Regions from separate parts of the Marinobacter sp. ANT_B65 genome, predicted to be linked through region 1. Evidence: riboswitches for the same ligand, from Rfam matches in the RefSeq annotation. Region 1 holds a riboswitch; the other holds the start of a gene.
What was found. Region 1 has a riboswitch for thiamine pyrophosphate ahead of CPA50_RS10770 (3-oxoacyl-ACP reductase). Riboswitches for the same ligand answer to the same signal wherever they lie in the genome.
Positions count from the first base shown of each region.

Region 2: linked by a shared signal. The riboswitch ahead of thiB (thiamine ABC transporter substrate binding subunit) and the one ahead of CPA50_RS10770 (3-oxoacyl-ACP reductase) in region 1 are both predicted to bind thiamine pyrophosphate.

Region 1 covers NZ_NXGV01000002.1:140,127-155,892, forward strand. Annotated here, with positions in the region: gene mltF (membrane-bound lytic murein transglycosylase MltF) at 1-1,214, shown strand, start outside; gene CPA50_RS10760 (lysophospholipid acyltransferase family protein) at 1,218-2,138, opposite strand; gene CPA50_RS10765 (LLM class flavin-dependent oxidoreductase) at 2,252-3,586, opposite strand; gene CPA50_RS10770 (3-oxoacyl-ACP reductase) at 3,586-4,359, opposite strand; TPP riboswitch at 4,418-4,513, opposite strand; TPP riboswitch at 4,594-4,701, shown strand; gene CPA50_RS10775 (sodium:solute symporter family protein) at 4,801-6,240, shown strand; gene CPA50_RS19460 (hypothetical protein) at 6,377-6,571, shown strand; gene CPA50_RS10780 (phytanoyl-CoA dioxygenase family protein) at 6,574-7,443, opposite strand; gene CPA50_RS10785 (CsbD family protein) at 7,709-7,903, shown strand; gene CPA50_RS10790 (YkgJ family cysteine cluster protein) at 8,004-8,360, opposite strand; gene CPA50_RS10795 (pseudouridine synthase) at 8,347-9,057, opposite strand; gene rlmF (23S rRNA (adenine(1618)-N(6))-methyltransferase RlmF) at 9,151-10,107, shown strand; partial or broken gene CPA50_RS19810 (VIT family protein) at 10,128-10,208, opposite strand; gene CPA50_RS10810 (hypothetical protein) at 10,396-10,761, opposite strand; gene CPA50_RS10815 (GntR family transcriptional regulator) at 10,903-11,598, shown strand; gene CPA50_RS10820 (SDR family oxidoreductase) at 11,710-12,420, shown strand; gene CPA50_RS10825 (isopenicillin N synthase family dioxygenase) at 12,448-13,428, shown strand; gene CPA50_RS10830 (nuclear transport factor 2 family protein) at 13,498-13,899, opposite strand; gene CPA50_RS10835 (ABC transporter substrate-binding protein) at 14,083-15,261, shown strand; gene CPA50_RS10840 (branched-chain amino acid ABC transporter permease) at 15,345-15,766, shown strand, end outside.
Region 2 covers NZ_NXGV01000001.1:1,828,603-1,844,368, reverse strand. Annotated here, with positions in the region: gene CPA50_RS08465 (ABC transporter ATP-binding protein) at 1-93, opposite strand, end outside; gene CPA50_RS08460 (MlaE family lipid ABC transporter permease subunit) at 97-1,266, opposite strand; gene CPA50_RS08455 (ATP-binding cassette domain-containing protein) at 1,313-1,927, opposite strand; gene thiP (thiamine/thiamine pyrophosphate ABC transporter permease) at 1,920-3,596, opposite strand; gene thiB (thiamine ABC transporter substrate binding subunit) at 3,618-4,622, opposite strand; TPP riboswitch at 4,690-4,787, opposite strand; gene CPA50_RS08440 (metallophosphoesterase family protein) at 4,896-6,029, shown strand; gene CPA50_RS08435 (AAA family ATPase) at 6,026-8,686, shown strand; gene CPA50_RS08430 (rhodanese-like domain-containing protein) at 8,726-9,106, opposite strand; tRNA gene CPA50_RS08425 (tRNA-Gly) at 9,363-9,438, shown strand; tRNA gene CPA50_RS08420 (tRNA-Cys) at 9,502-9,575, shown strand; gene CPA50_RS08415 (tripartite tricarboxylate transporter permease) at 9,793-11,298, opposite strand; gene CPA50_RS08410 (tripartite tricarboxylate transporter TctB family protein) at 11,298-11,768, opposite strand; gene CPA50_RS08405 (Bug family tripartite tricarboxylate transporter substrate binding protein) at 11,795-12,763, opposite strand; gene CPA50_RS08400 (SDR family NAD(P)-dependent oxidoreductase) at 13,299-14,075, shown strand; gene CPA50_RS08395 (aldehyde dehydrogenase (NADP(+))) at 14,166-15,743, shown strand.

The DNA of each region.
Region 1 (15,766 bases):
CCTACTATCTCGACCGGCATGAAAACCCGACCGGACCGGAATACAGTCTGATCTCGCAGTTTGCAGCCAGCAAGGGCTGGACCGTCAACTGGACCATGTACGATTCGACCGCTGCCGTACTGAAAGCCCTGGAATCCGGCAAGACCCACATGGCCGCCGCGGGGCTGACGCACCTGCCTTCACGCAGCCAAAAGTTCACTCGCGGCCCCGCCCATACTGAAATTACCGAACAACTGGTGTGCCATCGGGAGATGCGTCCGATGCCCCGGCTGCCAGAAAGCATATCCAGCGTAAACATCACGGTAACAGCCGACTCCAGCTATGTGGAAACACTGAACAGGCTTGCCAGCATCCACGAAGGCATCACGTTTACCGAAGACGACAGTAAAACAACAGAAGTTCTGCTGTCCGATGTGGCCCGACAGGCTATCGACTGTACCGTGGCCGACTCCAACATTGTTCAGGTAATGCGTCGCCACTTCCCCCACCTGGAAGTGGCCATGAACCTGAGCCAGGGCAACAACCTCGGGTGGTACCTGCCGGCAGGCTCAGATGAACTGGCCGGCACTGCACAGGAATGGATGAACAGTCCCGAGGGCGACAAAGCCATGGACTACGTCGAAAGCCACTATTACGCCTACATTGGCGAGTTTGATTTTGTGGACCTGAGAGCACTCAACCGCCGTATCAACGACCGGCTTCCCGGCTTGATTGGTCAGTTCTCCGAAGCTGAAACAACCACCGGAATGCCGGCGGATCTTCTGGCAGCACTGGCTTATCAGGAGTCCCACTGGGACCCCTCTGCCATATCCCCAACAGGAGTCCGCGGCATCATGATGCTGACACGCAGGACAGCGGAATCTCTGGGCGTGATGGATCGCCTCGACCCCGTAGCCGCCATCGATGCAGGCGCCCGCTACCTGGCTGACCGCCACCGCAGGCTCCCGGATACCATTCCCGAACCAGACCGCACATTTCTTGCGCTGGCCAGCTACAACATTGGCCGCGGGCACCTGCTGGATGCCCGCCAGCTGGCAAGGGAGCTGGGCAAGAATCCGGATTCCTGGGACGACATGAAAGAAGTGCTGCCATTAAAGGCAGATAAACGCTACTACCCAAACACTCGCTACGGCTACGCACGGGGTTATGAACCTGTGCATTATGTGCAACGCATCCGGAATTATCGGGATGTCATCAGCTCGGCCTTTGACTAGCCTTCAATAGACTTTTTCCACGCCTTCCGGGCGGGTTTTGAAACGTTTGTGCAGCCACAGGTACTGATCAGGCTGTTCACGGATAGCCTCCTCAATATAGCGGTTCCAGACCTGGGTATCGTTATGCTTGTCGGCGCCGAAGCCAGCCTGCACTGGTGAGAAGACCACACGATAGCGTCCATCAGGCATTCGCAGGTGGCTTACGCAAACCACGGCAGCACCGGATACTTTGGCGATATAACTTGGGGAAGTAATGCATCCGGTTTCAACGCCGAAAAAAGGTACGAACAGCTCGGTTTTTTTACCGAAATCCTGGTCGCAGGCAAACCAGACTTCACCGCCCTTCTTCAGAAAAGACACCATTGGCCGCAATTCACGCTTGGTGAACGGCCGGATACCAAAATGGCGGCGCCGGCCATTTTCGATCATACGGTCAATAACCGGATTATTGTTGGGCCTGTATACGTACCCGGGGTTTTTCAGGTGGCAGGCAACAAGCGGTAACGCAAAATCAAAAATACTGTAATGACCGCCAATCAACAGTACGCCCCGGCCCTTGCTCCGGGCCTCCTCAAGATGCTCCAGCCCCTGCACCTCTGTAGCTTTATAATAAGGAGACATATCCCGCCACCAGGCATGGATGCTTTCCAGAAAACCGCGAGTGCAGGCGATGAAATTATCCTGCACCAGTTTTGCCCGGGCTTCCTTGTCCAGGTCGGGAAAGCAGATAGCCAGATTACGGTCAGCAACGCGGGCGCGGGATTTCAGTTTTCTGTTCAGGAAACGGCCCAGCGTTTTCCCCAGCTTTTGCTTGGAAGACATCGGCAAAAACGACAACAGATACAGCGTAAATACCAGCGCCCACGAGGGCCATAAGCGCGGATGCCAAAGCGGCAATTTGTGTTTTTTGGAAAACCTGCTCATACATCAAAGCCTGCTCAAATAGGGTCGTGAGCGTGACACAATCACGACCCTTAGTGTACTACCTGCACCGGTCAATCAAGAGGAGCATGTCCCAAATCAGGGACCGGACAATCTCATGGTGCCAGTTTACCCTTGAAACACTCAGGCCGAGCCAGCCCAAGATGGCTGCGCAAGGTACTGCCCTGATATTCCTTACGGAAAAGACCACGGTTTTGCAGTTCCGGCACCACCTGTTCAATAAAGTCCTCAATGCCGGAGGGCAAAAACGGTGGCATCAGATTGAACCCATCGGCGCCTTCGTTGTTGAACCAGTGTTCCATCTTATCGGCAATCTGTTCCGGAGTGCCCACCATGGTGCAGTGGCCTCCTCCCGCAGCCAGCCGACCCAGCAACTGACGCAGGCTGGGCTTCTCGGTTTCGATAATCCGCAGAATGGTACTGTAGCGCCCCTGGGGCCCGCTGAACTCTTCAAGCGAAGGCAGAGGGGGGACAGGTGCATCCAGATCCCAGCCGGAACAATCCTGATCAATAAACATGGCCAGCTGGCGCAGAGACGCATCAGCAGGCAGAAGCTCATCCAGCTCGCGCTGCTTTGCCAGTGCTTCCGCTTCGGTAGGTGCCACATAGGTAACCAGCCCCGGCATAACCGGCACCGTAGCGCCACGGCCGGCCGCTTTTACCCGTCGCTTGATATCACGGTAATAGCTTTGCGCCGCTGGCAGGTCGTAAGCCACTGCATAGATAGCCTCAGCACATCTGGCCGCCAGCTCGCGGCCCTGCTCCGAAGCTCCAGCCTGAAACAGCACCGGGTGCCCCTGCACCGGGCGAGGCACATTCAGTGGCCCGTCTACGCGGAAAAACTCTCCCCGATGGTTTATCGGTTGTACCTTGTCCGGGTCGGCATAATGGCCTTTCCGGTCAAACATCAGTGCATCGTCAGCCCAGGAATCCCACAACCCCAACACTGCCTGCACGAACTCGTCAGCACGACGGTAGCGCTCCGCATGGCCTGGCATAGATTCATAGCCGTGGTTGCGTGCTTCCACATCAAACATCGAAGTAACCACATTCCAGCCAATCCGCCCGCCGGAAATGTGATCCAGCGAAGCAACAAGGCGGGCCGCATGAAACGGGGTGTAAAAGGTGCTGGAAACCGTGCTGATGAACCCGATGTTTTCGGTGGCCCTGCTCATGGCAGCAATGGCCGTAAGTGGTTCCAGATACCACCAGCTGCCATCGGAGACGTTACCTGCAGTGTTGCTGTCAGCAAAAAACACTGCATCCAGTTTGCCGCGTTCTGCGGTTTGCGCCAGACGTTCGTAATAGCGGATATCACCCAGCTGCTCTACTGCCGATTCCGGGTGACGCCAGGCAGCCCTGTGGTGGCCGCAGCCCATCAGAAACAGGTTCAGATGCATCATGCGCTGATCAGATGATGAAGCTGCCATCAGTTTTTCACCAGTCCGCCATCAACCACAAGGTTCTGCCCGGTAACGGACCGCGCCCACGGCGAGGCAAAAAACAACGTGGCATCGGCAAACTCTGCCGGCGTGGTTACCCGCCGTAAGGGTGTGCTGGCGGCAATAAAATCGAACACAGCCTCAGGCGTAGCGGCGGACGCATCGGTGGTACGCAGCAGACCGCCAGACACCATATTCACAGTGATATTATCTGGTCCAAGATCCTGTGACAGGGTGCGGGTAAGCGACAGCAACGCCGCTTTACCGGCAGTGTAATCATGGTAGGGCACAACCGGATTCTGGAACAGATTGGTTCCAACATTCACTATGCGGCCAAAACCCGCTTCGCGCATGCCATCCAGCGCCGCCTGAGTAGTATTCAGGGCACCACCCACCACTCCGGAAAACTGTTGATTCATGTCTTCCCAGGTCAGCTGGTCTGCATTTGCACGGGCATCACCGTTAAACGAAAAATCCGGCAAGGCATTATTGATCACCGTGGTCACTGGCATACCAAAATGCTGCTGAGCGGAAGCAAACATAGCCTTTACTGCTTTGCGGTCAGTAACGTCTGCCTGCACCGCCAGCGCCCGTTCCGGAGCTTCAGCGGCCAGTTTTTCAGCCGCGTCGGCACTGTTGCGATAGTTGATCACAACCCTGGCGCCCTCACGCAGGAAGGCACGCACCAGGTGCTCACCCAGACCACGGGCACCGCCCGTTACCAGCACCAGTTGTTGGTCAAGACCTAAAGAATTTTGCATAGACACCTCAAAAGAGAGGCGAAGGTATGAATAGGCAGATGCGGTGCAGCATCCCGGCTGCACCTGCGGCTGACATCCCTTCGCCAGTGTGAACTGGATCAGGTTCAACGGGTGTTATCTCAGCCCTGCATGCAGGACACCCCGTGTCGAATCGAAACCATAACACACCAAATACTCAGATATGTAGGCCAGGACTCATGCAATTGACAACTACTGGCAGACTTTCTACTCTGTCAACATTCCTGGGGGAGCCGGTTAACGGCTGAGATTCCGCATCCTGTGCGGTAACCCTTCGAACCTGATCCGGGTAATGCCGGCGAAGGGAAGGAAAGCGCCCGCTGAGCGCATGCCTGCGTGTCTTTTTCTTCCTTCGCGACCGTCCCGGTAGCAAACCACTTTCAGCAATTTTGCTATCCGCCTGCAGGGCAAGGAAGACAACCGATGTTAAGCTCCTCTACCGCACTGGTGTGGCTGGTTTTATTCGCCGCCCTGTTCGCAATACCCGGCCTGATATACGCCCGCCGCAAGCAGGATAAGCTGGACGACTTTCTGGTCGCCCGCAACAGCCAGAGCAGCTCCGCCACTTTACTGACTCTGCTGGCTACCACTCTCGGCACCTGGATTCTGTTCGGGCCGGCACAGGCCGCAACCTGGGGCGGCATTGGCGCAGTTACCGGCTACGCTCTGGGCGCGCTGGCGCCACGTCTCATTATGATTCCTCTGGGCAACCGCATTCGCACTCTCATGCCCGAAGGCCACACCCTCACCGAATTTGTACTCGGTCGCTATGGACGAGTGATGTACGGATTTGTGCTGGTCATCATGGTTTTCTATCTGTTTATCAGCCTCACGGCTGGCCTGACCGCCATCGCAAAAATGGTCTCCCTGCTCGCTCCCGTGCCACTGTGGCTTACCGCCAGCATTGTGATGGCTGCCACTCTGCTTTATACCCTGTATGGCGGGCTGCGCGTGACCATCTTTACTGACCGGGTGCAGATGCTGGTCATCCTGCCCTTTCTGATTCTGCTGATCGGCTTTGGCTGGCAGGCGACCGGCGGCCTGGCCCCTGCCCTGCAAGGTTTGCAGGCAAAAGCACCGCACCTTCTTGATCCTCTGGACATCAACGGGCTGAAATCCGGCCTCACATTCTTTATCGCGGTGGTGCTGACCGGGCTGTTTTATCAGGGAACCTGGCAGCGTATTTTCGCCGCCCGTGATAACAAAGTGATTCGCAACGGCTTTATCATCAGCGGCCTGCTGAGTTTTCCCATCATATTTATCATGGGTCTGTTCGGCCTGGCGTTTGTGGGGCTGGACTTGCCCGGTGACGGCTCGGTTGCACTGTTCAGCGTGTTACTGGCAAATGTGCCTCTGTGGTTTGCCATAGGCCTGTTGCCTTTCGGGCTGGCACTGATTATGAGCAGTGCAGACTCCACCATAAGTGGGCTGACCAGTATTATGGTGGTAGACCTGCGCCGGTTACTGCCTAAACTGAGCAATCACAACCTGCTATCGCTGTCGCGCTGGCTGATTGTGGTTTTGTCGGTGCCGGTGCTGTTCGTAGCCGCTCAAGGCTACAGTGTGCTCTATCTGTTTCTGCTGGCAGACCTGTTGTGTTGCGCTGCGGCGTTCCCGGTCTTTTTCGGCTTCTACAACGCCCGCTACCAAAGCTACAATGCCGCCCTCAGCACCTTTGCTGGTCTGGTCGCCGGGCTTATGGTATTTCCTGCGCCCGGTGCACCGACCACCTACCTGCTGGAATCCTTCCTGCTGGCATCTTTGGTACCTATCGCCGTTTCGCTACTGCTCCTGCTTCTGCCCAAAGGAAAGCGCTTTGACTTTTCCATACTGGCGCAGCGAGTGCGGCATCTGGAGGGGTAAACCGGCAGAGCCTGTTGCTGAAGCTCTCAAACAGCCGGCATACAGTCTTGTCTGTCCTTACATTCAATAGCTTCCAGTTGCCCGTGATTGGGGCCATACTCATTGTTCTGCGTGAAAGGCATCCTGATCTCCTTTGATGTCAACGCACGCATTAATCAGGAGTACAGGTAATGAGCAAAGGACAAGACAAAAAAAAGGACACAAAAAAACAGCCGCTTTTAACCGCAAAGGAAAAAAAGGCGGCCAAGAAATCGAAGAAAAATGGAAAGGACGTACTAGGGAATTAAAAAAAGCATCAGGAGCGCAAAACGCCCCTCATGTAATGGTTTAGAGTTATTCCCCTTTATCTGACTGTAAAGTTCGCTTGGGGTGCATGCCATCGACCATACCCATGAACGGCGGGTGGATCGAATAACCGACCATACTGAGTAGCTGTTCAGGAATCCGGGAAAGCGTTTCCTGGCTGAGTTCGAGAAAGAAGTTCTCTTGCGGCCTTAACCAGGGTTCGCAGTACTGACAGGTTACTGCAAGACGATCTGCGCCCGAGCGGTTGGCTCCGCCACCGTGCCAGAGCGTCCCTAGAAAGAAGACAACTGAACCGGCAGGCATCACCGCAGGCACAGCCTGAGTCCGGTCAGTAACTACTTCCTTACCCCAATTGTGGCTTTCGGGAATTACGACCGTCGAGCCATTCTCTTCCGTAAACTCATCAATAGCCCAGACCGTTGCTGCCCCGAACGGCGGGCGCGGGCGCGGAACCGGGTAGAAGCCGTCATCGTAATGCAGCGGCTGCGCCGACTCGCCAGGCAGAATATTGATAATCTGAGCCTGGCTGAGCAGGTAGCTGGGCAAAAATAGCCGGTCCAGCAATCCGGTAACACGAGGGTGTGTTGCTAGCAGATCAATTACCCGCGTTTTCTCCAGTACATTGTATAGCCGCTGAGTTTTTACGCCTTCAAATGTATTGCGCCCGGACTTCCCCAGCAACGGCAAGGTAGCTTCACGAATCAACTCAAGCTGCGACCTGGTAAGAAGCCCCTCAATGATTACATAGCCGTCTTTCATAACGGCCTCAAAATCCTGGGCGATCTGGTTTTTGAGCGCATCTGAAGCCTTGGCTTCATCAGACCGGAAAGATTTATGCGTAGCAGCGAGATCTTTGGTCAACTCCAGAACAGATTCGATTTTCTTCTTGTTGGACATATGAACGCTTCTCGAAAGTAGTCTCTCCCGGGCTCCGGCTAACGCCAATTATGAACGCTTTGAGCCTTTACGCGCCGCGGAGCTTCAGGATTCTAGCAGTTTCAGTATGAATTAATCGCAATCCCACAAGCGTTGTCATACAAAAACCCCTATGGCAACGTGGATAACACATCAGGGGTTGCATCATTTTTTTCACCCTGACCATTCCTTCCATACTGGCGGCTGTCTTGTTAAGCGGCCGCCCTGTTAAAGCGAGGAAACTACGATGAACAACGATATTATTGAAGGTAACTGGAAACAACTCAAAGGTAAGGTACGCGAGAACTGGGGCAAGTTAACAGACGACGATCTGGATGAAATCGCAGGGCGTCGCGACCACTTTATTGGCAAAGTTCAGGAGAAGTACGGCATAGAGAAAGACGAAGCCGAGAAAGAGTGGGAAAAGCTGACCAACTCCTGACCCCTCAGTTCCAAAGATCCAGGAAGCCGGTGCCTGCCTTTGCGCAGGTATCGGCTACCATACTCCTTCCTTTCCCCGATATTGAACCCTGCCGGATCCGTTACACCAACACCTGCCGTGTGTTGGCTATATAACTGTGAACCTGGCGCTCAGTTTCGGAATCAACCATCACTTCCGGCCGACGTCCGTTTGGGCAAGGCATGTTGGATGTTGTGCCAAACAACCGGCATATCAGCGGGCGCTCCTCGTAAACATTGCAGCCATCGGGACCAAGGTGCACACAATTCAGCTCACCTAGTGCTGCTTCATGTTCCGCATCCGTTTTCACCGGCAGTCGCGACATTTCCTCCGAAGACGTAGTCACAGGGCCGCAGCAGTCATGGCAACCCGGAACACATTCGAACGATGGAATACGCTCACGCAGTCGCGCGATGATCTTCTGGTTATTGGTTTTCAATTGCAGCTATCTCCTCACAGGTAAGCTGCCTGCAGTGTCCCTCATCAAGCCCTTCAAGGGAAATATGCCCGACAGAAACCCGGTGCAAAGCCAGAACTTCATTCTGAAAAAAACCAAACATGCGTTTAACCTGATGGTACTTGCCCTCAACCAGTGACAACCTGGCTGTGTAATCCGAGAGAATCTCTAAATGTGCAGGCCTGGTTGTAATGTCCTCGTAGGCAAAATAGATACCTTCCCGAAACACCCGAATATACTCATCCGTTAATGGCCTGGATAAAGTAACCTCATAGGTCTTTTCGAGCTTCGTCTCGGGCAAGCTTACCTTGCGTGACCATGCCCCATCGTTAGTCAGTAACACCAGCCCGGTTGTATTCAGATCAAGGCGCCCGACTATGTGAAGCTCATGCTTCTGAGGGTGGTGCACAAGATCCATTACGGTGGAGTGCCTGGTGTCTTTAGTCGCGCTAACAAACCCCCGTGGTTTATTCAGCATAAGATACACAGGCCGGTTATCTCTCAGGCAGCGACCATCCAGAACAACATGGGTAAATTCCGTCACTTTTTGCTGGATTGAATGCGCCGCCCGACCGTCCAGAAAAATCCGTTTTTGAGCAAGTAAAAGACGTGTATCCGAAAGGGAAAAAGTACTGTTCTGGCTGATAAAACGATCGAGCCGACTGGTCCTGGATTTCATGATTTATCTTCAACAGCCTTTATATTGCAGTTACAATCAAAGACCAAACCAACACCCACCTCTCTTTTAAATCCAACCCTCGGATCTATCATTTTGAGCAGCTCCCATCGAGGTAAAAACAGCCGGATCAAGCGAGACCCCAAAGGCCTGCACCCGAGGAACCTGCACCGGCAAGGCTATGATTTTCCATCTCTCATACAAAGTTACCCGCCACTAACTCCTTATGTGAAAACAAACGCTTACGGCAATCTTTCCATAAACTTTTCTGACCCACTGGCAGTAAAAGCCATAAATGCCGCGCTACTGAAGCGATACTACAACATTATCGATTGGGATATTCCCGAGGGTGCTCTCTGCCCCCCCATCCCTGGCAGAGTTGACTATATCCACTACATCGCTGAGCTGCCCGGGATTGACGAACCTGCCAAGGGCGCCACTGAAACCCGGCCGAGAGTCGCGCTGCTGGACATAGGAACCGGTGCGAACGGAATTTACCCGATACTAGCCTGCGCAATATACGGGTGGCAGTGTGTGGGTAGTGATATCAATAGTCGCTCACTTGAGAACGTTGCGTCGATTATCGCCAAAAACCCGATTCTGGAAAACAGCTTCACACTGCGTGCACAAGACAACAAAAATCACATCTTCGAGGGTATCATTCAACCGGGAGAATTCTTTGATGTCAGTGTATGCAACCCGCCTTTTCATGCTTCGCAGGATGAGGCGCTCAAAGGCAGCCAGCGCAAGCTCAACAACCTTGCCCGTAATCGCGGTGAGCAGGCACCACCCCAAACTCCCACACTCAATTTTGGTGGCATGGAAGCCGAACTCTGGTGCAAGGGCGGCGAACGAATGTTCCTGAAGAAACTGATAAAAGAAAGCCAGACATTTTCAGCTCAATGCCGCTGGTTTACGTGCCTGGTTTCGAAAATCGAAAATATCAAACCTGCCACAAAACTGATTCGTAAGCTTGGGGCTGTTGATGTAAGGGAGATAGAAATGAAACAAGGAAACAAGGTCACGAGAATACTTGCCTGGACATTCACCTGAATCAGGTACTCACCGGTTGTTCAGACTGACACCCCGAAGAGCGAGCCTACTCCAGCTGTCACGGCCATAGCCAGCGCCCCCCAAAAAGTGACCCGCGAGGCAGCTTTAAAAACCGGAGCCAGCCGATTCGTTGTGTTCTGTGTTTTTCAACGTGCTTCATGAAATGCCCCAGGTAACAGAATAAAAATCGCCTGATCACTCCAGGTGGTGCACAAACCTATGCCCAGATTCCCACCGATGCATACCTGTCGATAAACGAACTACATAAAATCCTGTATTTATAATACGTTAACGCAATTCAACACTTATAGTCCTGCCACCATATCCATGAACAGAGTCGTGAGCACGTATCGTCACAGCTTTAACCTGTTCAGGAATTTCAACTCCCGAAAGGCTTCTGGTGAACGGTTGTTCATCAACATGGGGATGATAAAGGGTTCTGGTTCCCAAAACAGTCCCGGCTTCATCAACAACTTCCCATTTATTGGCATAGTGTTTCCATCCGCTATCTTTGTGCAACACTGACACGGTAAAGCTGAATGAATTCTTGCTGTCTTCGTTAACCTTCACTTCAACAACATCTGCCTCACCGGAAAATGAAGCAGAACTCCAAAGGATTAAAACGAAAATCAGCAGTAGTCTATGTTTCTTCATGGTGTCTCTCCTGGCCTGCTCCATCAAAGAGTAGGCGATCAGATCATTGAAGAACACACCAATGTTAGACGCCCAGCCCGATTTAAGTGCTAGAATTGCGATCAGAACTATCCTGGTGCTAGCAATGGTGATCGAAATCTGATGGGAATGTCTTCAAGAAAAAACAGTGGTAAACAACAGGAAGTTCAGCGGATTTTTGATGCGTTATCCAGCGCCATTGCCCGGCATTCGCTCCCTCCTGGTACCCGTCTGGTTGAGGCCCAGATTGTTGAGGCACTCGGTGCAAACAGAAACCACGTTCAGGCTGCCATTCAACGACTTGCACTTCAGAACATCGTTACCATTGAGCCCAATCGCGGCGCTCATGTCTCAGAGCCCTCGGCACAGGAAGCGCGGGATGTTTTCGAGGCCAGAAGGGCGGTAGAACGAGGCGTTGTGGAAAGCATCTCTCAGGAAAAAATGAAGCGTCATACCAAAGCTGTGGAAGCACATATGCACGCAGAGCATGGGGCTACGGCCAGCGACGATCGGCGCACAATCATCCGGGAACTCTGCAATTTCCATCTTTTGCTCGGGAAGGTCTCCGAAAACAAGGTGCTGTCCAGTATTCTGGAGAACCTGATGTTGCGCAGTTCCTTAATCGTTGCACTGTATCAGCGCAATGATATTCCTGCCTGTCAACACAGTGAGCACCAGGAAATCCTGTCTGCCCTGGAATCAGGGGATAGCGGGAGGGCAGCCGCGCTCATGCTTGATCACCTGAACCACCTGGAAAGCGAGCTGCAGTTCAATGACGAAAGCAAACCCTCCATAGACCTCCGCGAGGCACTGGCCTGAGGAACCAGAGAAACACCGGTATGCCCTCCTGGATTACCACATCGAAGACGTGGCACTTTATTTGCTAGCAATATAGTTACATTTTGCTAACAATATAGTGAGGACTACGTCATCAAAAGCCAACGTGTACTAGTCATAGGGGGCAGCTCAGGTATTGGTGAGGCCACTGCCCTGCGGGCAGCCAGTGCTGGTGCAACAGTAACCATCGCCTCGCGCTCACCTGAACGCCTTAATGCTGCTCTGCAACGCCTGCCGACGGATGTGGCTGCACTGGAACTTGATGTCCGGTCAGCCTCTGCCGTCGAGAGCTTCTTTAACAGCCAGGCCCCATGGGATCACGTCATTCTGGCAGGATCCTCCACTCAGGTGGGAACCGTCAAAGCGCTTCCTTTAGATCAGGCCCATGACGGTACCCAGAGTAAATTCTGGGGTGCCTACCATGTCGGTCGCAGTGCTCTCATCTGCGCGGGTGGCTCACTAACCTTTGTCTCTGGCGTCTATGCCCAGAGACCGAACGTCAATGCTGTGCTACAAGGCGCGCTCAATGCAGCAGTTGAAGGACTTATGCGAGGGCTGGCCCTTGAGCTTGCGCCAGCAGGAATCCGGGTCAACGCTGTGTCACCCAGCACCACCGAAACGCCACTCTGGGACCGCCTTGGGCCAGAGGGCCGCGAAGCAAAATTCGAAACCATGCGACAGCGACTACCCACTGGGCGCGTAGCTGCTGCCGACGATATCGCCCACGCCATTTTGTATGTCGCGACCAACCCCTCCGCCACTGGCTCGACCGTGCTGGTGGATGGTGGTGACGCACTGGTCTAACCCCCCATATACTCGCAGGAGCCAGCAATGAAACTTTTAAATGTACCTGTCATTGACCTCGAACCCTTCCGTCTCGGCACCAAAGCCGATAAAAACCTGGTTGCGGAGGCCGTCGACCAGGCCTGTCGTGACATAGGTTTTCTTGTCATCAAAGGCCACGGCATCAGCCCTGAGCTCATTGCCCGGGCCCGCGAGGTATCCCGTGAATTCTTTGACCTTCCGATTGCAGATAAAAAAAGGGTCGCAAGGCCTTCTGTGGACGTAACCCGTGGTTATACAGGTGTGGATGAAGAATCACTTGCACGCTCCCGGGATCCGAACGCCACCGGTAGTGATCTGAACGAAAGTTTCATGATCGGCCCCGTAGACGTACCTGACCAGGACTACGCCAGGGCTCCGGCAGCCGGCAAGCATTTTGCGCCCAACATATGGCCTGAAAAGCCGGCTGAACTGAAAGAAGTCTGGACTCTTTACTACCGGGAAATGGGGCAGCTTGCCGCCATGCTGATGCGCGTCTTTGCGCTGGCTCTGAAGCTTCCGGAAGACCACTTTGATGCCCTGATAGACAGGCACATCAGCCGCCTTCGGGTACGCAATTACCCGGCACAACTGACGGAGCCAACCCCGGGACAGATCCGTGCGGGAGCCCACTCTGACTATGGCAGCCTCACTATTCTCGCCACCGAGGACCGGCCCGGGGGGCTGCAGGTCTGCAACGCTGAAGGCCAGTGGGTCGACGTACCCATTGTCCCGGACTGTTTCATCATAAACATCGGCGACCTGTTGGCGCGCTGGACCAACGATACCTGGGTTTCAACACTGCATCGCGTGGTGAACCCGCCGGCGAACTCCGGCCCCGAAACCCGGCGCCAGTCTCTGGTGTTTTTCCATAACCCCAACTACGACGCAACGATCAGCAACCTGATACCCAACACAGAGGCAAAATACCCACCCACAACATCCGGGGATCACCTGCGCGCTCTTTACGTAGCTACCCAGAACAAATAGAAGGTCCGACGGAAAACCAGAGACCGGCGCCTTCAATGACCGGTCTCTGGAATCCGCCTCCCTGGCGCTCTATGATTCCCGGTTCAAATCCGGCGTCAGTATCCACTCGGCACTGTCATTCCAGACATCCATTCGCGTAATCTTTCCATTACGAACTTCAAATCTGTCCAGATAGCGATTACCAGCAAACGGCCGACCATCAGGCCATTCTCCATAAAGCGTACCGTTGGAATAAACCACCGCGTGATCGGCATGCTCAGTCCAGTCGAAGGGACCCAGCTCCTTTTTTACCCAGGCATAGCGCCCACCGTTAAACTCGGTAATGGCCTGGGTGCTGGCCATGGCGCGCCCTCCAGTGAAAGTAATGCGTACGTCCGGTGCCATATAAGTGGCAGCGCGCACTGGATCCGGTGCCATAGACGCCTCCAGAAAATTGCTAACAATCTTTATTGCTTCATCTTTAGCTGACATTCTCGACTCTCCTGATTGGTGATCACCATCACAACAAATTTCGCGCTATTTCGGGGCAATATTATCGATAAAGTGCTTTTTTAGTGCCAAAACTCAAACTTTTACTGAATAACAGTCACATTATAGTGGCATCCATGTTGCTAGCAATATTTATACATACTCAAGCAAAGCTGGAGAAATGCAATGCGCTTAACAAAACGGATCAAGCACTGGTTCCTGCCCCTGGCGGCGACAGGGCTACTTTCCCTGACCAGTCTGGCTCAGGCAGACGACCCTCTGAAGATAGGCCTGGTGGCATCCCTGTCCGGCCAATCAGCCAAGTCCGGTGAGGCTATTACCCGCGGGCTGACCATCGCAATCGACGAGATCAATGCCAAAGGCGGCATACTTGGCCGTCAAGTAGAGTTGTTGCGCAGAGATGATGAGAGCAACCCGAACAAAGGGCTTCTGGCCGCTCGCGAACTTGTTCAGCGAGAAGAGGTAGCCGTGCTCTTCGGCGGCCTGGATACGCCGGTATCCCTGGCTATCGTACCTCTGGCCAATCAGATGAAATTCCCGTTCATGGGCGTGTGGGCCGCTGGTACGCCAATCACCAAGAACGGCGCCGATGAGAACTACGTTTTCCGGGTGTCCGCCGTGGACGAACTTGTAGATGAAGCTCTGGTGCAATATGGCATCGACGAATTCGGCATGAAAAAGCCAGGCATGGTCCTGATCAACAACCCCTGGGGCGAGTCCAACGAAAAGGGCTTCCGCCATGCGCTTGAATCCCGGGATATGGAATGGGCCGGTATTGAACGGGTTGAAAGCAACGATATCGACATGGTGCCACAGCTGAGTCGCCTCAAGGCGGCTGGCGCAGATTCCCTGCTGATGGTAGCTAATGTTGCACCGTCCGCACAGGTAGTGAAGTCCCTCGACCGCATGGGCTGGGATGTGCCAATTGTTTCCCATTGGGGCCCAGCGGGTGGCCGCTTCAGTGAACTGGCAGGAGAAAATGCTGCCAAGGTGCACTTTATCCAGACCTTTACCTTTGTTGAAAATCAGCAGGGCAAGGGTGCCGATGTATTGGCTGCCCTGAAACAGCGTTATCCGGAAATCAAGGATCTTGCGGATATCACACCCGCAGTGGGCATCGCCAACGCCTATGACGCCATGCACCTGACCGCATTGGCTATCGAAAATGCTGGCAGCACCGAAGGCCCGGCAATCCGTAAGGGTTACTTCGAGATTGCCGAGTACGATGGCCTGATCAAGAACTACCTCAAGCCCTTCTCACCCGAACAAACCGACGCCCTCGGTCCGGATGACTATCTGTTCACGCACTTTGTTGATGGCCGCATAGTTCCCGTCGATCAGTAAGTCACGGCTCTTCGAACCTCGCACTCAGCATTTGGTAACAGCCGGCCGGATCCCTGATCCGGCCGGCAGGAGGACACCGCATCATGATCACCGCCAGTATTATCAGTGGCCTGGGTATGGGCAGCATGTATGCCCTGCTGGCCCTGGGGTTTCACATCACATTCATCGTTTCCCAGACGGTCAATTTTGCCCAGGGTAGCGCGATGATGGTGGGCTCCGTACTGGGCTATACCTTTTGCATTACTCTGGGCATGCCCTGGCTGGTGGCCGCCTTCCTGACCCTGTCTGTCTGCGCACTCTATGGCCTGGCCATAGAACGTTTCCTGGTACGGCCATTCCACAGCCGGGGTTCAGAAGCCTGGTTATTGGCCACGGTTGCCGGGGGTCTGCTGGTAGACAACATAGTAATGTTCACCTTTGGTAAAGAGCCTCGCCGGTTCATGCTCGAAGCGGTCGACCACCGCCTGGAACTGTTTGGCACAGGTATAGGCCTGATGCAGCTGAT
Region 2 (15,766 bases), on a different contig from region 1:
CACCACGTGGCTTCCAAAATGATTGAAAAGCCCTCGCACCGCGATAACGGGACCGGATTGCCTGTTGGCTGGCTGAGCCCTTGAGCCGGTCATGGTTTACCAGCCCATCTCCATAAAGAAAAGTGCAGCAACGGCATCCAGAAGAATAACGATAAAAATCGATTGCACCACGCTGGATGTTGTATGCACACCAACAGATTGAGCACTGCCGCCTACCTTGAACCCTTCCAGACACCCGATGGCGGCAATGAGGAAGGCAAAAACGGGCGCTTTCGAAATGCCTACGAGGAAGTGTTTGAGAGCTATATCCCGCTCCACAATTGCCATGAACTGGGCCGGGGAAATATCCAGTGAAAGCGCACAAACCATACCGCCGCCAACCAGGCCTGTCAGCATACCCACAAACGTAAGAATGGGAAGGCTGACCATTGTCGCGAGAACCCGCGGAATCACCAGAAGTTCAACCGGATCCAGCCCCATTGTGCGGATGGCGTCCAGCTCCTCATTGACCTTCATGGCACCGATCTGGGCAGTGAAGGCACTGGCAGTGCGGCCTGCGAGAAGAATGGCGGCGAGCAGAACGCCGAACTCCCGCAGAAAAGAAAAGGCTACAAGGTTAACGGTATAAATCGTTGCGCCGAATTCTTTCAGCACTGTGGCGCCAAGGAATGCCACCACAGCACCCACAAGGAATGTGAGGAGCGCAACAATAGGAAGGGCATTGAGCCCGATATTCTGAATGGCAGCAACAAAGGGTGTTACCCGCCAGCGGCTGGGTTTGGGCAGAATAACAAACAGTGCTGCGAGGATCTGGCCAATAAACCCTGCCAGCAAATACAGCAGATGCCATATGGCTTCCACCGTTTTGCCGGTTTCGGTCAGGAACTGAGCGACAGGGGACGGGCTTTGAGGCTCGGGGGCAGGGTTGTTCTGTATTGCATCAGCCACAGTGCGCAGAAGAGTGCTTTGCTCCCGGGGCAGAGCGCTATCCTGCTGTACCAGTGAGGTAAGAACTTCCGGGCCTACCAGTGCAATCAGAAGAGAGGCTCCTGCTGTGTCAACCCGACCCAGATCTTTGAGATCAATGTTTTCGGGGAGCCACCGTTTACCGGAATGCTCTTCAATGCTTTTTTTAAGGGACTGGTAATCGGCCAGCGTCCAGTCACCCTGAATAGCCAGTGTGCTACCGGCGCTCTTCAGCGTTCCCGGCTGGCGAAGGGTTCGGGTTGCGTCTTCATTATCAGTGGAACTGGCACGTATAGGCACGGGTGTCAGAATCCCAAGGGTTGGTTTATTTAATTAGCATAACAGCTTAAAGACTACAGACATTATCCGCCAGTATCCGGCGGTCTTCCTCATCATGGCTGGCCAGCACGATGACAGCTCCCCGGGCTTTTTGTTCCAGCAGAAGTTGCCTGAGAAGATCCCGGGCCTCGCTGTCCAGGCCTGTAAGCGGCTCGTCCAGAAGCATTATGGGCTGTGGGCGCAGGATTGCACGCAGCAGGGCAACACGTTGCCTCTGGCCGCCAGAGAGGTCTCCGGGTAAGCGTTTGCCGATGTGTTCAAGCCCGACGCGTTGCAGGCTCCGCTCTATGGCCTGCTGATTCTCCGGCGATAGTTTCAGCCCCGGGTGAATGCCCAGACCAATGTTGGCTTCAACGCTAAGGTGTTCAAACAGATTGTGTTCCTGGAACACGCTGGTCATCGGCCGTTCCCAGGGAGGCAGGTGGCGAAGGCTTTTGTTCTGCCACAGAATGTCGCCTGTCTGAGGCTCAAGGAAGCCTGCCAGAAGATTCATAAGTGTTGATTTTCCGGATCCGCTGGCCCCATGGATGGCTGTGCAGGTACCGGGGCTTGCACTGAAATTAAAGTTCCAGGGATTCACCTGGTCCGGATAGGCGAAAACCAGGTTTGTTACCTCAAGCATGTTCAGGCTCCGGTAAAATACGGGATGTGTTGTTTTTCAGACCGGCCCTGAACAGGGGAGAACCCAGACGGTTAAACAGGCTGAACAGCAAGAGCAACAGGAGTACAAGCCATAACCCGGTCCCAGCAGCTGCATCAATCCGGTAGCTGCCCAGTTGCTGGTACAGCAGAACCGGCAGGGTAGGCTGGCCCGGGCTGCCGAACAGGGCGATTACACCAAAATCACCCAATGACAAACCTGTGCCGTAAGCCATGGCGAGTGCAAGCGGCCTGCGCATTCGCGGCCAGTGCAGCCAGCGCCAGCGATACCAGCCCAGAACACCCATCTGATCGGCCTGCATCCGGCTGGCTGAATCCAGACTACCCATTGGCCCACTGAGCATCTGCAGGACAAAGGGAAGCGCCATCATCCCGTTGATCAGTGTAACCATTACAAGCCCTTCGTTTGAGCTCCCCAGGCTGGGCCGGAACAGCAAAAACAGCCCTGTACCTAACACCAGTGGTGGAATCATTAATGGCAGGCAGGCCGCGACATTGGTAAGCCGGATGACCACAGGCCTGGAGGCTGTGCCTGCGCAAGCCAGAATCAACAGAGCGGCAATCACGGACATCAGTCCTGCCGGCAAAGCAATGGCCAGGCTTCTCTGGGTGGCATCAAGTAACGCAGGGGTTAAATCCAGCCCGGGCAACCCCCTGAGTAAAATGGCGATCAGTGGCATTGTCAGAAACAGCACAAATACACTGAGGATGGCTCCGTCTCCCAGGCGCGCCCACACAGAACTGCCTGCTTTGCTCCGGTGTGAGGCAACCTGTCTGTCCGGGAGCAGCGATGAGGTGAGCCCGTGGCGGGCTGCCAGCCACCAGAGCAGCCCACAAATGACCAGTTGAACCATGGCAAGAAGAGCGGCCTGTCCGGCATCAAATTCGAAGCGCAAAGACTGGTAGATGGCAACCTCAATGGTTGTGGCTGCAGGACCTCCACCTAAAGTCATCACAATGGCAAAACTGGTAAAGCACAGAGTGAACACCAGGGCCGCGAGGCCCGGCGTGACGGGTTTGACCGCAGGCCATTCCACCGCCCGCCAGTACAGCCAGCGCCCAAGCCCGAGCTGGGCTGCAATCCGCCGTTGCGGTGCCGGTGCGCTCTCAATGGCCTGTAAAAGAATACGTGTGGCAAGGGGCGCGTTGAAAAATACGTGGGCCAGAACAATTCCGTTGATACCGTAAAGGTTCCAGGACATACCCAGCCAGTCGTTGACCAGGTCTGTAAACCACCCCTGGCGGCCATAAACGCTGACCAGACCAGAGACAGCTACGATGGACGGAAGCACAAGGCTCAGCTCCATCAGACGGAGCAAAACAGAGCGCCCGGGGAAAACAGGTTGTCTGGCCAGGATTCTGGCCAGGGGAACAGCCACAAGCAGGCTGATAGCCGTGGATAGAAACGCCTGCCACAGGGTAAAGGTAACCACTGTACGCAGGTAGCGGTTGCGCCAGAGTTCACTCAGATCTGGTAAAGAGGCTTCCAGGATGAGCGAGCCCAGGCCAGCTGTTGCCAGCAATACCAGTGCGCAGGCAATGATCAGCCCTGGCCAGAGCCGCCAGCCGGGACGGCTGAACGGTGCCCTATGGGGGAGCGCCGCCCATCGAGAGCAGGGTTGGTAATTCATTGAATTTTCCGTGCCCATTTATTAACGGGTCATGGCATCCAGCCACTCATTGAGCCACTCACGCCGGTTGTCTGTTACGGTTTTCGGGTCGAAATAGAGTGGTGCTGAAGGGTGAATCAGTTTTTCGAACACATCCGGCAATTCGCTACCCAGATCCGTAGCCGGGTACATCACGTTCTTGAGAGGAATATGACGCTGGAAACCGGCACTGAGCATGAAGTCGAGGAATTCCTGGCCCAGTTCTTTTTGCTGGGATGACTGTACCAGGGCAGCTACTTCAACCTGCAGATAGTGACCTTCCCTGAATTCAGCGGCCTGATAGCGCTCGGTTTTATCAACAGCCATGTGGTAGGCAGGAGACGTGCTGTAGGAGAGAATCATCGGCGCTTCACCGTTCATGAACAGCGAGAAATAGCCGTCACTCCAGCTTTTGGTGGTGGTGAGGATTTTACCTTTGAGTTGCTGCCACTTTTCCGCAGCCTGATCGCCATAAACGTGGCGCATCCACAGCAAGAGCCCAAGCCCGGGTGTGCTGGTTCTGGGATCCTGGATAATGATCTTCAGATCATCAGGTGCTGCGATAAGAGCTTCCAGGCTCTCAGGTGGGTTGGGTAACTGTTCGGTATCATAAACAAAAGCGAAGTAGCCCCAGTCGTATGGCACAAACACTGAGTCCTGCCAGTCGATGGGTAGGTTCAGGGCTGACAGATCGGTTTTGTGGCTGGCGAGTAAACCTGTCTGTCTCGTTGTTTCCATGGTGCCTGTGTCCAGCCCCAGCACCAGGTCTGCCTGGGTGCTTTCCCCTTCAAGGCGCAAACGCTGAAGAATGTCACCGCCGCTGTCCAGAACCACATAGTTAATCCGGCAGTTGCAGGTCTTCTCAAAAGCTTCTTTAACGGCAGGCCCGGGGCCCCATTCAGCGGCAAACGAAGGGTGGGTATAAATTGTAAGAGTTGGTACTTTCCCGGCACTGGCAGAAACAGAGGCCAGGGCGAGCAGGAGCAGCGTAAATGCCCGGATGAGCATAGTGATATAACCTCCGCAACAAACCAGAAAAATCATTGGGGGTTAACCATGCCGCGGGCCCCACCGAGGCCGGTGAGTGCTCAATCCCTTCGCCGGCATAATCCGGATCAGGTTCCGCGGGTATGGTCTCAGCCCGGCATTTGCCCGGCACCCCGTTGAGTTGCGTTGAGTGTACCATGCTCACATTGGCAGTTCTTTATGGCCGCTGCGGAAGCCTGTATTGTGCGACGAGCGTGGTGGGCCGCCACCAGACTGAAAGCGAGGAGAAAACTGGTGCCAAGATTTTTACACACAGCTGACTGGCAAATGGGCCGCACATATAGCCGGTTTGATGCCGAAGATGGTGCTGCACTCGTGGAGGCACGTTACGAGGCGATCGAACGGCTGGCCGCGTTAGCGACAAAACATCAGTGTGATGCTGTGCTGGTGGCCGGTGATGTTTTTGATGCCCAGACGGTCTCCGATCGCACCATTCGCCGTGTTTTCAATGCCACCCGAGGTTTCGCCGGGCCCTGGGTGATGCTCCCCGGCAATCACGATGCGGCGCTTGCAGAGAGTGTATGGACCCGGGCAAAGAGGATTGGTGCCGTTCCGGATAACGTCCAACTAGCGCTTGAATCCGGTGTTACCCGGTTGCAGGAGCAGGGCATTGCGGTGCTGTCCGCGCCCCTGACGCAGCGCCATACCTATGGTGACCTGACACAGCCGTTCGACGGTATGGAAACTCCTCCGTCTATGTTGCGTGTCGGGCTGGCCCACGGCAGCGTACAAGGCGTGCTGCCCGAGGATATTGATTCAACCAACCCCATTGCCCCCGGGAGAACAGAATCTGCAAGGCTGGATTACCTGGCTCTGGGCGACTGGCACGGCGTGCGGGAAATCAACGAACGCACCTGGTACAGCGGTACGCCGGAACCAGAACGCTTCCGGAATAACGACGCTGGATACGTCCTGATTGTTGATATCGAAGAGGCGGGTTCCACCCCGAAGGTTACGCGGTACGAAACCGCGCGCTATCAGTGGCATCAGTGGCGGGAAACCTTATCTGTGCCTTCTGATCTGGATCAGTTACTGGACCGGTTGAAGCATCTGCCTGAAGCGTCCGTTCTGGACCTCAAGCTTAATGGCACTCTTACTTTGGCCGGCGATCAGCAGCTGACTGATGCGCTTTCCATTGCCGAGGCCCGCTATCGCAGCGTTACCTGTGACCGCACCGGGCTGCAGCTTGAACCGACGGACGACGACATCGCCGCGTTGCATGCCGACGGTTATCTCGGCGACGTGGTTCGGGAATTACGGGAGAGCCAGCAATCGGCGGATAACACCGATGCAGCCGGGGCGGCTCGTGATGCTCTCGCCATTCTGGCAGGCCTGCTTAAGCCCATGGACGCGGAGGTGGCCCAGTGAAACTTCAGCGCATACGGGTTGAGCAGTTTCGCCAGTTCCGGCAAGGCCTTGAGCTGGATAACCTTCAGCCCGGTATCAACCTGATACATGGCCCCAACGAATCCGGCAAAAGCACCCTGGTGCGTGCAATCCGCGCCGCCTTTTTTGAGCGCTACCGGTCAAAATCTGCTGAAGACCTGGCGCCCTGGGGGGATTCCTCAGCTGCACCTACAGTTGAAATCGTATTCGAGCACAAGGGGCAGCGCTGGCAACTGGACAAGCGCTTCCTCAAACGGCACCGCTGTGATCTGCTGATAGACGGCACGTCGTTCAGTGGTGAAGAGGCTGAGGAAAAGCTTGCCGAGCTGCTGGGTTATCAATTCCCTAAAAAGGGTGCGAGCAAAGAAGAGCACTGGGGAATTCCGGGCTTGTTATGGGTAGAGCAGGGTACAGGTCAAGACATTGAAAAGTCTGTTCTGCACGCTGGCGGACACCTGAAATCTGCGCTGAACAACCTTGTAGGTGAAGTTGCCAGCAGCGGCGGTGATGAGGTTATTCAAGCCGTGGAGCAACAGCGTCAGGAGCTGCTGACAGCTACCGGGAAACCACGGGGAGACTATCTGGCCCTGGCTAACGAGCGGGAAACGCTAAAGCAGCAAGTCTCCGACCTGCAGGCCCGGGTTACACAATATCAGGTTCAGGTAGACCGCCTTGGTACTCTGGCCACTGAATACGAGCAAGCAAATCGTGAGCGCCCCTGGGAAGTAGCCCGGGCCAGCATGAAACATGCGGAAGCCAGGTTTCAGGAAATTGAAGCACTGCAGGAACAGCAAAACCGGGGGAAAGATTCCCTGAAACAGCTGCAGCAAAACCTCTCCCTGCTGCAGCAGAACCAGGCTCACTGGCAGAGTCAGAGCGAACAGCTCGACCAGCGCCACAAAAGCTATGAGAGCGCCAGAAAACAGCTTGAGCAACAAGAACTCGCCAGCCCTGATCTCGAGAAATCCGTTGCAAGTGCCCGCACTCAGTATCGCTTCGCCGAAGAAGCCTTGCAGCGGGCACGTCTCAGGGACAAACGGGTACAGCTACAGAAAGACTGCGCAAGACTGAATGCAGAACTGGCCAAGCTTATACAGAGCCAGGAGAAGGCCAGGAATATTCAGGAATCCCTGAGTGCAGCCCGCAAACAGAAACAGCAGAATCACATTGATCCCCATGCGTTACGTCAGCTCAGGCAGGACCAGCGTGAACTGGATGATCTGAATATCCGCATTCAGACCGCGGCCACCCGTGTTACCTGGAATCTGGATGCCGGCCACAGCCTGGAGCTGGATGGAGAGAGGATTGAAGGGCAGGGAGACAAACTTCTCCTGGAGCCCGGAGTTCTTGATATTCCGGGGATGGGCAATCTCGGTATCCAGCCCGGCGGCGATGATCTGGCAAGCCTTCAGCGGAAGCTCCAACGGCTGAAGCAATCCCTGTCCCAGCAGCTGGCCGCTCTCGCTGTCGGGTCCCTTGAGGCGGCAGAGGCCAGACACGGGCGACTTCAGGATGCAGAGGTACAGATCCAGCGATATGACGAGCTTCTGAACTCCCTGGCTCCCAGCGGTCGGGAGCAGCTGGATGCCATGAGAGCCGATCTGGAATCGGAACTGCTCGCCCGCACTGCAGAACTTGAAACTTTGGCTGTTACAGAGAGGGCTGACGAGGATAAGGGTGCAGATACGAAGCCTTTGAGCCTGGTGGAATCAGAGCTGAAGCAGGCGGAAGAACAACTGGCGCAAGCGGAGTCGAAAGCGAGGAGCCAGGAAACCGAATTGCTGACGGCCCGACACGCCTGTGAAGCTGCCCACCGCGAGTGGCAACGGGTGCAGAATGAATTGAGCAGCCCTGAACGCCAGCAACAGATCGAAGTACTGAACCGGGATATTGCTGCCGTTGAAAAACAACGGGCAGAGCTCGAGCTTTCCCTGAAAGAGCGAGAGGCAAAAATAGAAGAGGCTCGCCCCGAGCTTATAAGGCAGGACATAGAGCGATACCGCGCCACCGCTGAGCACCAGGAAAAAGCCCAGCAAAACCGTGCTCTCGAATTAAGTGAGATCCGGGCAAAGCTAGAAGCCTGGGGTGCCGAGGGGCTGGAAGAACAGTGCAACGAACAAAGGGCTGAACTGGAACACGTCAACCGCAGGTACCTCGAACTCGACCGCAGGGCGAAGGCGCTGGATCTGCTCCTGAATCTGCTCAAGGAAAAGCGACAGGCGCTGACCCGCCGACTACAGGCGCCGTTGCAGAAACATCTGGATCACTACCTGAGCGTATTGTTTCCGGAAGCCAATCTGGAGGTTGATGAAAACCTGATGCCCGGAAAATTCAGTCGTGGCAGTGAACTGGGCCAGATGGCAGAACTGAGCTTTGGCGCCCGGGAACAAATGGGCCTGATAAGCCGGCTGGCCTACGCCGACCTGCTGCAGGAAGCTGGCCGGCCAACGCTGATCATCCTGGATGACACTCTGGTACACAGCGATGCCGAGCGCCTGGATTCAATGAAGCGCATCCTGTTTGATGCGGCCACCCGGCATCAGATCCTGCTGCTGACCTGCCATCCCGAAAAATGGCGGGACCTGGGCGTAGAGCCCCGGGATCTAGCTGCCCTGAAATTACAGAGTACCGCCGGTTGAAAACAGGCAGTCAGGTGGCCGCCCGCTTGAGGGCGGGCTTCAGCCGAAGTCTGGCAGTTCAGGTGTAATCACTGGCTTGTTTGCCTCCTGCCATGCCTCTATTCCTCCGGCAATGGACTGTACGTGCATGTAGCCCATCTCCTTCATGGCTTTGGCTGAGAGGGCAGAGCGCCCGCTGTTCTTGCAGTAGATCACTATATTCAGGCCTCTGTCTTCCAGGGCAGGATCGTTGGTCAGTTTGAACTCAAGTATGCCTCTGGGAATATTCAGGGCACCAGGGATATGACCGGCGTGAAATTCGTCCGCTTCACGGACATCAATCAGAAGATCTGCCTGTTTAATGGCGTCCTCGGACTTCTCCAGAGGTATTTCGCGGATTTGGGCTTTGGCGGCTTCGACCATATCGTGTACATTTTTCATCGTAAGATATCCCAGTGTTTGTCGGAAAAAGCGCTTATCTCAAAGCAGGAATATATATTTTGCATAAAATTCCATCAAGGAATATCGTTATATCACGGTGATATATGCTAGCTATGACTTCGCTGAAGGTCCGTGGGGCGTACAATATTTGATCAACAATTCCCACCAAAACAAAAACTTAAAAAAAGTATTGACGAAAGAAACCTAATCCGTAGAATACGCATCCGTTGTCGGGGCATTGCTCCGGTAGCTTGAAGCGGGAATAGCTCAGTTGGTAGAGCACAACCTTGCCAAGGTTGGGGTCGCGAGTTCGAATCTCGTTTCCCGCTCCAATTTCTTCAAGTCTCTCAATGTCCACCTGAGAGCACAAAGATTCGATCCCTTCGATCTTTTCCGGCGCGGTGGCAGAGTGGTTATGCAGCGGACTGCAACTCCGTGTACGCCGGTTCGATTCCGACCCGCGCCTCCATTATTTTCTTGTCAGATCAGCAGCGCAGAATTTTCTGTGTTGGTTGAATATTCAGTCTTTCAGAACCCGAAGTGCCCCCTCCCCATGGTTTTCCCTTTACTGTGCTCGATCCAGCGCAGGGAATGACCTGAACCTCAATTGTTCAGGCCGCCTATCTCCGGCTTACACGAAACCTGATGTGGTTTGGAGTAAGCCTGGTCGTTACGTTAAAGGGGGCTTATTGATTGAGCGATAACCTGTTTTTGGTTCGGCCAGAGGCAATGCCATTGGCTGCAATCAGTCCCCAGATCAGGGCGGCTGCAACGGCTAGCGTTATGGCTATGGGCCGATCAACAAATGCAGTCAAGTCCCCGTTGGCCTTGATTATCGAGCGCATGAAGTTGCTTTCGATGATTGGCCCAAGAATCACTGCAAGTATCAAGGGGCCAACCGGAAAGTCATTTTCCGCCATTACAAAGCCTAGTAATCCGAAAGCCAGCATAATCCAGATGTCGAACATGGAATTATTGGCCGCAAAAGCACCTACCATGCAGAATATTAGGATCAGAGGGAAGAGCACTCCCGATGGAATTGAGAGTATGTGCCGTGCTCCTTTAATGGCTAAAAAGCCAAGAGGTAACAGCAGTAAATTGGCAAGAATAAAAACGAGAAGGATCGCATTAACCAGTGGAGCTTCGCTAACAAAAACATCAGGCCCTGGGGTAATGCCTTTCGTCATTAAAACGCCAATGATGATTGCTGTAATGGCGTCACCCGGAATGCCAAAAACCAATGCAGGGATGTAGGCGCCGGATAGTGATGCGTTGTTGGCGGAACTTGCGGATACCAGCCCTTCAGGGTGCCCGGTACCAAATTTTTCAGGCGTACGCGAAAACTTTCGTGCTATGGCGTAACTGACCCATGAGGCGATGTCTGCGCCTGCCCCGGGCAGGGCGCCTATCAGGGTTCCCAGCACTCCGCTTCGTGCCACACCAAACTTATATTTCCAGAGTAATGATCCAATACCTGCAAAAGGTCTTTTGACGCGAGTCTGTACTTGCAGATGGGGTTTCTTGCTTTCTGGCATCCTTCGGATGAGCTCCGAAATAGCAAACAGGCCGATCAGTACTGGCAAAATAGAGATGCCTGCGAGTAGTTCATAGTTGCCCAGCGTGAACCGTGCCTGTCCTGAGACGCTGTCCATGCCAACCATAGAGATAGCCAGGCCAACAAGCATTGATATCGCGCCTTTTAGCCGGTCTCCTCCCGAAACCAGAATGGCACATGAAAGTCCCAGTAGCGCGAGCCAGAAATACTCATCGCTTGTGAATTTGATCGCAAAATCAGCGATAAGGGGAGCAAGCATAGCCAGACATACCACGCCAATGATGCCGCCAATCATGGAGCAAACGATGTTGAGGCCTAGTGCAACACCAATCTTGCCTTGTTTGCCCATAAGGTATGCTTCGTCGGTGTAAACTGCAGATGCGGGTGTGCCAGGCATGCGAAGCAGTGCGCCCGGCAGATCTCCCGCCACTATAGCCATCGCTGTGGCTGAAACGATCGCAGCAATTGCAGGTAGAGGCTCCATAAAAAAAGTGACCGGAACCAAAAGTGCTGTTGCCATAGTGGCGGTGAGGCCCGGGATTGCACCCATGAATAGCCCAAAGACTGATGCTGCCAGGATAATCAGCATCACATTCCATGTGAATACGAGTGAAGCTGCTGTCAGAAAACTATCCATCAGTAGACCACCTTTTCCAGAATACCCAGTTCGAGCGGCACCTGGAGAAGGCGACCGAAAACAGCCCAGATGACAGCTGTTGAGGCTGCTGCTGTGCACACGGCCAGCGTCCAGCTTTGACGATAAAAGCCGTATAGCAGCAGGCTCAGCAGTAAAGTCGAGACGACAGGGAAGCCAAGGGTTGGAACCAGCAATATATACGTAACAATTGCTGAAACAATTCCTAGCAGGGTTAGGTAAAAGCGCTTGATAGGGACTTCGTTGACCCATACCATCAGGGGCGCGTCGCTGCTGAACCCCCGCACAGTCAATAGCCCGCCAAAGGCTATTAATAGCCCGCCAATAACTACAGGGAAAGTTCCTGCTCCGTAGTCCTGTTGCGGTAGGTTGGCCAACCCCCTGGAGTTGGTTATCACCAAAACCCCGAATGTCACTGTCACCAGCCCTGTGATCTTGTCATTACTGCGCATATGGCTGCCCTCTGGGTGGTGTCGGCTTAGTTGGCCAGGCCAAGCTTGTCGATCGTTACTGCATTCTTTTCGTCCTGCTCTTTCATGTAGGCCTCAAACCCTGCAGCGTCAGCCCATACCGGACCGAATCCACGATCCTTCATAAAGGATTGAAATGACTCAGAGTTAAATACCTTTTTTGCTGCTGCTGCCAAGCGCTTCGTGACATCTTCCGGCATATCGGCCGGGCCAACCAAGCCGCGCCATGAGCCCTGGGTCCACTCGTCGCCAGTCACTTCTTTGGCAGAGGGGACATCGGGAAATCTTTTCAGGCGGTCGTTCGATAGCACCGCCAGTGTGCGAGTGCGGCCGGACCTGTTCATAGGCTCGGTTTCCGGGAGTGAATTGAAAACAATATGCACGCCATTAGCTGCGAGCTCCTGCAAACCAGGGGCCGCGCCTTCGCTGGGAACCAGATTGATGGTCTGAGGGTCTATGCCCTGCTGGTCGATAAAGCCGGCAAATGACAGGTGGTAGGCGGCGCCGGGAGCCGAGCCTGAAACGGTAAAGGTATTTGGTTTGTTTTTCAGGTCGCTCAATGCATCACTGAGGTTCTTCCAGGGTGACTCAGCATTAACAGTAAATGTGGCGTAATCAACATTGAGTAGCGAAATCGGGGTGAAGTCCGTGTACGAGATATCAGCGGTACCGATGTGCTTGTAGGTTGCGATTTCGGCGGTTCCAAGCCCCAGGGTGTAGCCGTCTGGTCTGGCCATCTTCATTGTCATGTGACCAATCACGCCTGCTCCGCCAGTTTTGTTCACAACATTTACAGGCTGCCCCAGCTCTTCCTGAAGCCCCATTGCCAGCTGTCGGCCTACGGCGTCTGACCCACCTCCGGCAGACCAGGGCACAATTAACGTAATAGGTTTGACCGGGTAATTGGAGGCGCCGTATGCGGTGCTTGCAGCAATAGTAATTACCGTGGCGCATAGAAGTTTGGATAGTGTGCTCATTGAAAACCTCATTATTTTTGGATGGTTTTGTTTGTAGCGGGGTGCGTGCAGAACCAAAAAAATGTGGTGTGCAGCCTTGCCCATATAAAGCTGAATTGCGAGCGGTCTCTCTCGGGAGTCTGTTCGCTTGACGGAGTATCGTCGTGGCAAAAAAAATTTGCAAGTATTTACAACAAGTATTTTTTCTCATCATTTCCATGACGATTTTCGGTAATTTAAAAGATCTTCTGTCGGTCGGGGTTGACCGGAACTAATGCTCAACTCAACATGATCCAATCTTATTGGTTATTTTTAACTTACTGATTAGTAAGAAAAAAATATATATTGCATGAGGGTTTCGTCTGTACCTGGTTGTGAGGGAACAGTAAGTTTTTTTGAGTGCTGGGTGTAATTTCATCGGAATCTGAAGTTGTAATAATTTGTTTGATTACTGTTTATCCCTCGTCTATATTGTGGATGTCTGGCAGTTGCGGTGGGCTATCGCTCGCGGTGATTGCGCCATGTGAAGCTTATTCAAAAGACTCAAGGAACTGACATGTTTAATGATCTGAAAAATAAAAAAGTTCTGGTGACTGGTTCAACCAAGGGAATCGGCCTTGCTGCGGCGTTGGAGTTTGCCAGGCAGGGAGCTGTAGTGGGGATCAACAGCCACGTCATGGATGCCGCTGCAGAGGAGGCAATCGCTCAAGCGGAAAGCCTGGGTGCTGATTTCGCTTTTTTTCAGCACGACCTCAGTAAGAGCGAAGAGTGTGCAGCACTAATTAATGAGTTTGTTGAGAAGTTCGGCGGGCTGGATGTGTTGGTTAACAACGCCGGTGGCCTGGGTATACGTGCCGGCCTTGAAAGCCTGGATGACGCGGCGTATGACCTGGTTTTCGATCTGAATATTCGTTCGGTTGTCATGACTACCAAGTATGCGATTCCTCATCTCAAAGAATCTGCCGCCAGGAGTGGTACTACGGCTGCCGTTATTAGTACAGGCTCGATTGCAGGTCGGGAAGGTGGAGGTCCTGGCGCGAGCCTCTATGGGGGCTCTAAAGCCGTTATCCATAACTTGCATCGCACCTGGGTGAAGGAGCTCACCACTAGCAATATCCGCTTCAACGTTGTGGCGCCCGGCACAATTGATACCGCATTCCATGATGACAAAAGTCCTGAGCTGAAAGAAAAAATACGCAATTCGATACCTATGGGGCGTTTTGGTACATCAGAGGAGTGTGCGCCTGCCTATCTGTTCCTGGCTTCGCATCAGGCTAGCGGCTACATCACCGGCCAGGTGATCGATGTAAACGGCGGGCAGATGTGTCCGTAATGGCGTGCATTCGATAGAAAGTTGGCACGTTAAATCGTCCCCGTGAATGTATTGGGGCGTACTTTTCATTTTTATTGTCAGGTTATTTTTATGCAGCTCAATGGACACCAGCTTATTGGTCAAGAATCGTTTGCGGCAAGAGGTAAGCCGATCTATGCAATTAATCCGGCTACAGGAGAACGTATTGAACCTGGCTACGGCGGCTGCGGCATAGAAGAGGTTGATCGTGCATGTCAGCTGGCATGGACGGTGTTTGATAAATATCGTGAGACAACACTGACTGCCAGAGCGGATTTTCTGGAGGAAATCGCCGCTCAAATTGAAGCAATCGGGGATGAACTGATTGAGCGGGCTATGCTGGAAACTGGCCTGCCTCGTGCCAGGCTGGAAGGTGAGCGCGGTCGGACCTGTGGTCAGTTGCGGCTTTTTTCGAAAGTCGTTCGCGCGGGAGAGTGGCTCGATGTCCGCATTGACCCTGAATTGCCGGAGCGCAGCCCGCTGCCCCGTAGCGATTTGCGTCAGCGGCGCATCGCTCTTGGCCCGGTAGCCGTATTCGGCGCCAGTAACTTTCCTCTGGCTTTTTCAGTTGCCGGTGGCGATACAGCATCAGCACTGGCAGCAGGCTGCCCGGTCATAGTCAAAGCGCATTCTGCTCACCCAGGGACCTCCGAACTGGTAGGGCGCGCCGTACAAAAAGCTATAGCTACCTGTGAACTTCCATCCGGTGTGTTTTCATTACTTTATGGTGCCGGTAATGAGTTGGGGCAGGCGCTGGTTACTGACCCACGCATTCAAGCTGTTGGATTCACCGGCTCACGCAGTGGTGGAACCGCCCTGATGCAGGCAGCAAACAATCGCCCACAACCAATACCTGTTTACGCTGAGATGAGCAGTATAAACCCTGTGGTGCTGATGCCTGCCGCACTGGAAGCGCGCGCCGAAGCTTTGGGGAAAGACTTTATAGCCTCACTCAACATGGGGGCAGGGCAGTTCTGCACAAATCCGGGGTTGATCCTTTCTATAAAAAGTGCGGCTCTGGATCGCTTCAAGATGGCGGCAGCGGAAGATGTACGTAAAAGTGCGCCGCAAACCATGCTGACACCGGGTATCCACTCAGCTTATAGCAGCGGGCTTTTGCAGTTGCGTGAGACGGGCAAGGTTCAAGAGATTGCTGCCAGCAACCTTGTTGGTGATTCAAAAAACCTGTGCCATACAACGCTGTTTGCGGTTAATGCGGAAGATTTTATCAGTGATGAACGATTGCATGCTGAAGTGTTTGGCTCCTGCGCACTGATTATTGAGTGCGAGAATATGGCCGATCTAAAAAAAGTGCTGGAACACCTGGAAGGTCAGCTTACTGCCACAGTGCATATGCTCGATGCCGACTACGCAGCGGTCGAGGGGTTGCTGCCCACCCTCGAACGTAAAGCCGGAAGAATTCTTGCTAATGCGTGGCCCACCGGTGTCGAAGTATGCGATGCCATGGTTCACGGTGGTCCCTGGCCTGCCAGCTCTGATGGCAGGAGCACGTCGGTCGGCACCGCGGCCATTCACAGATTCCTTCGTCCGGTTTGCTATCAGGGTATACCGCAAACGCTGTTACCCGATGCGCTCAGAGACGGTAATCCACTGGGAGTCTCGCGCCTGGTCAATGGCACTCGAGAGTAAGGTTATTCAATTTTCAGACAAGG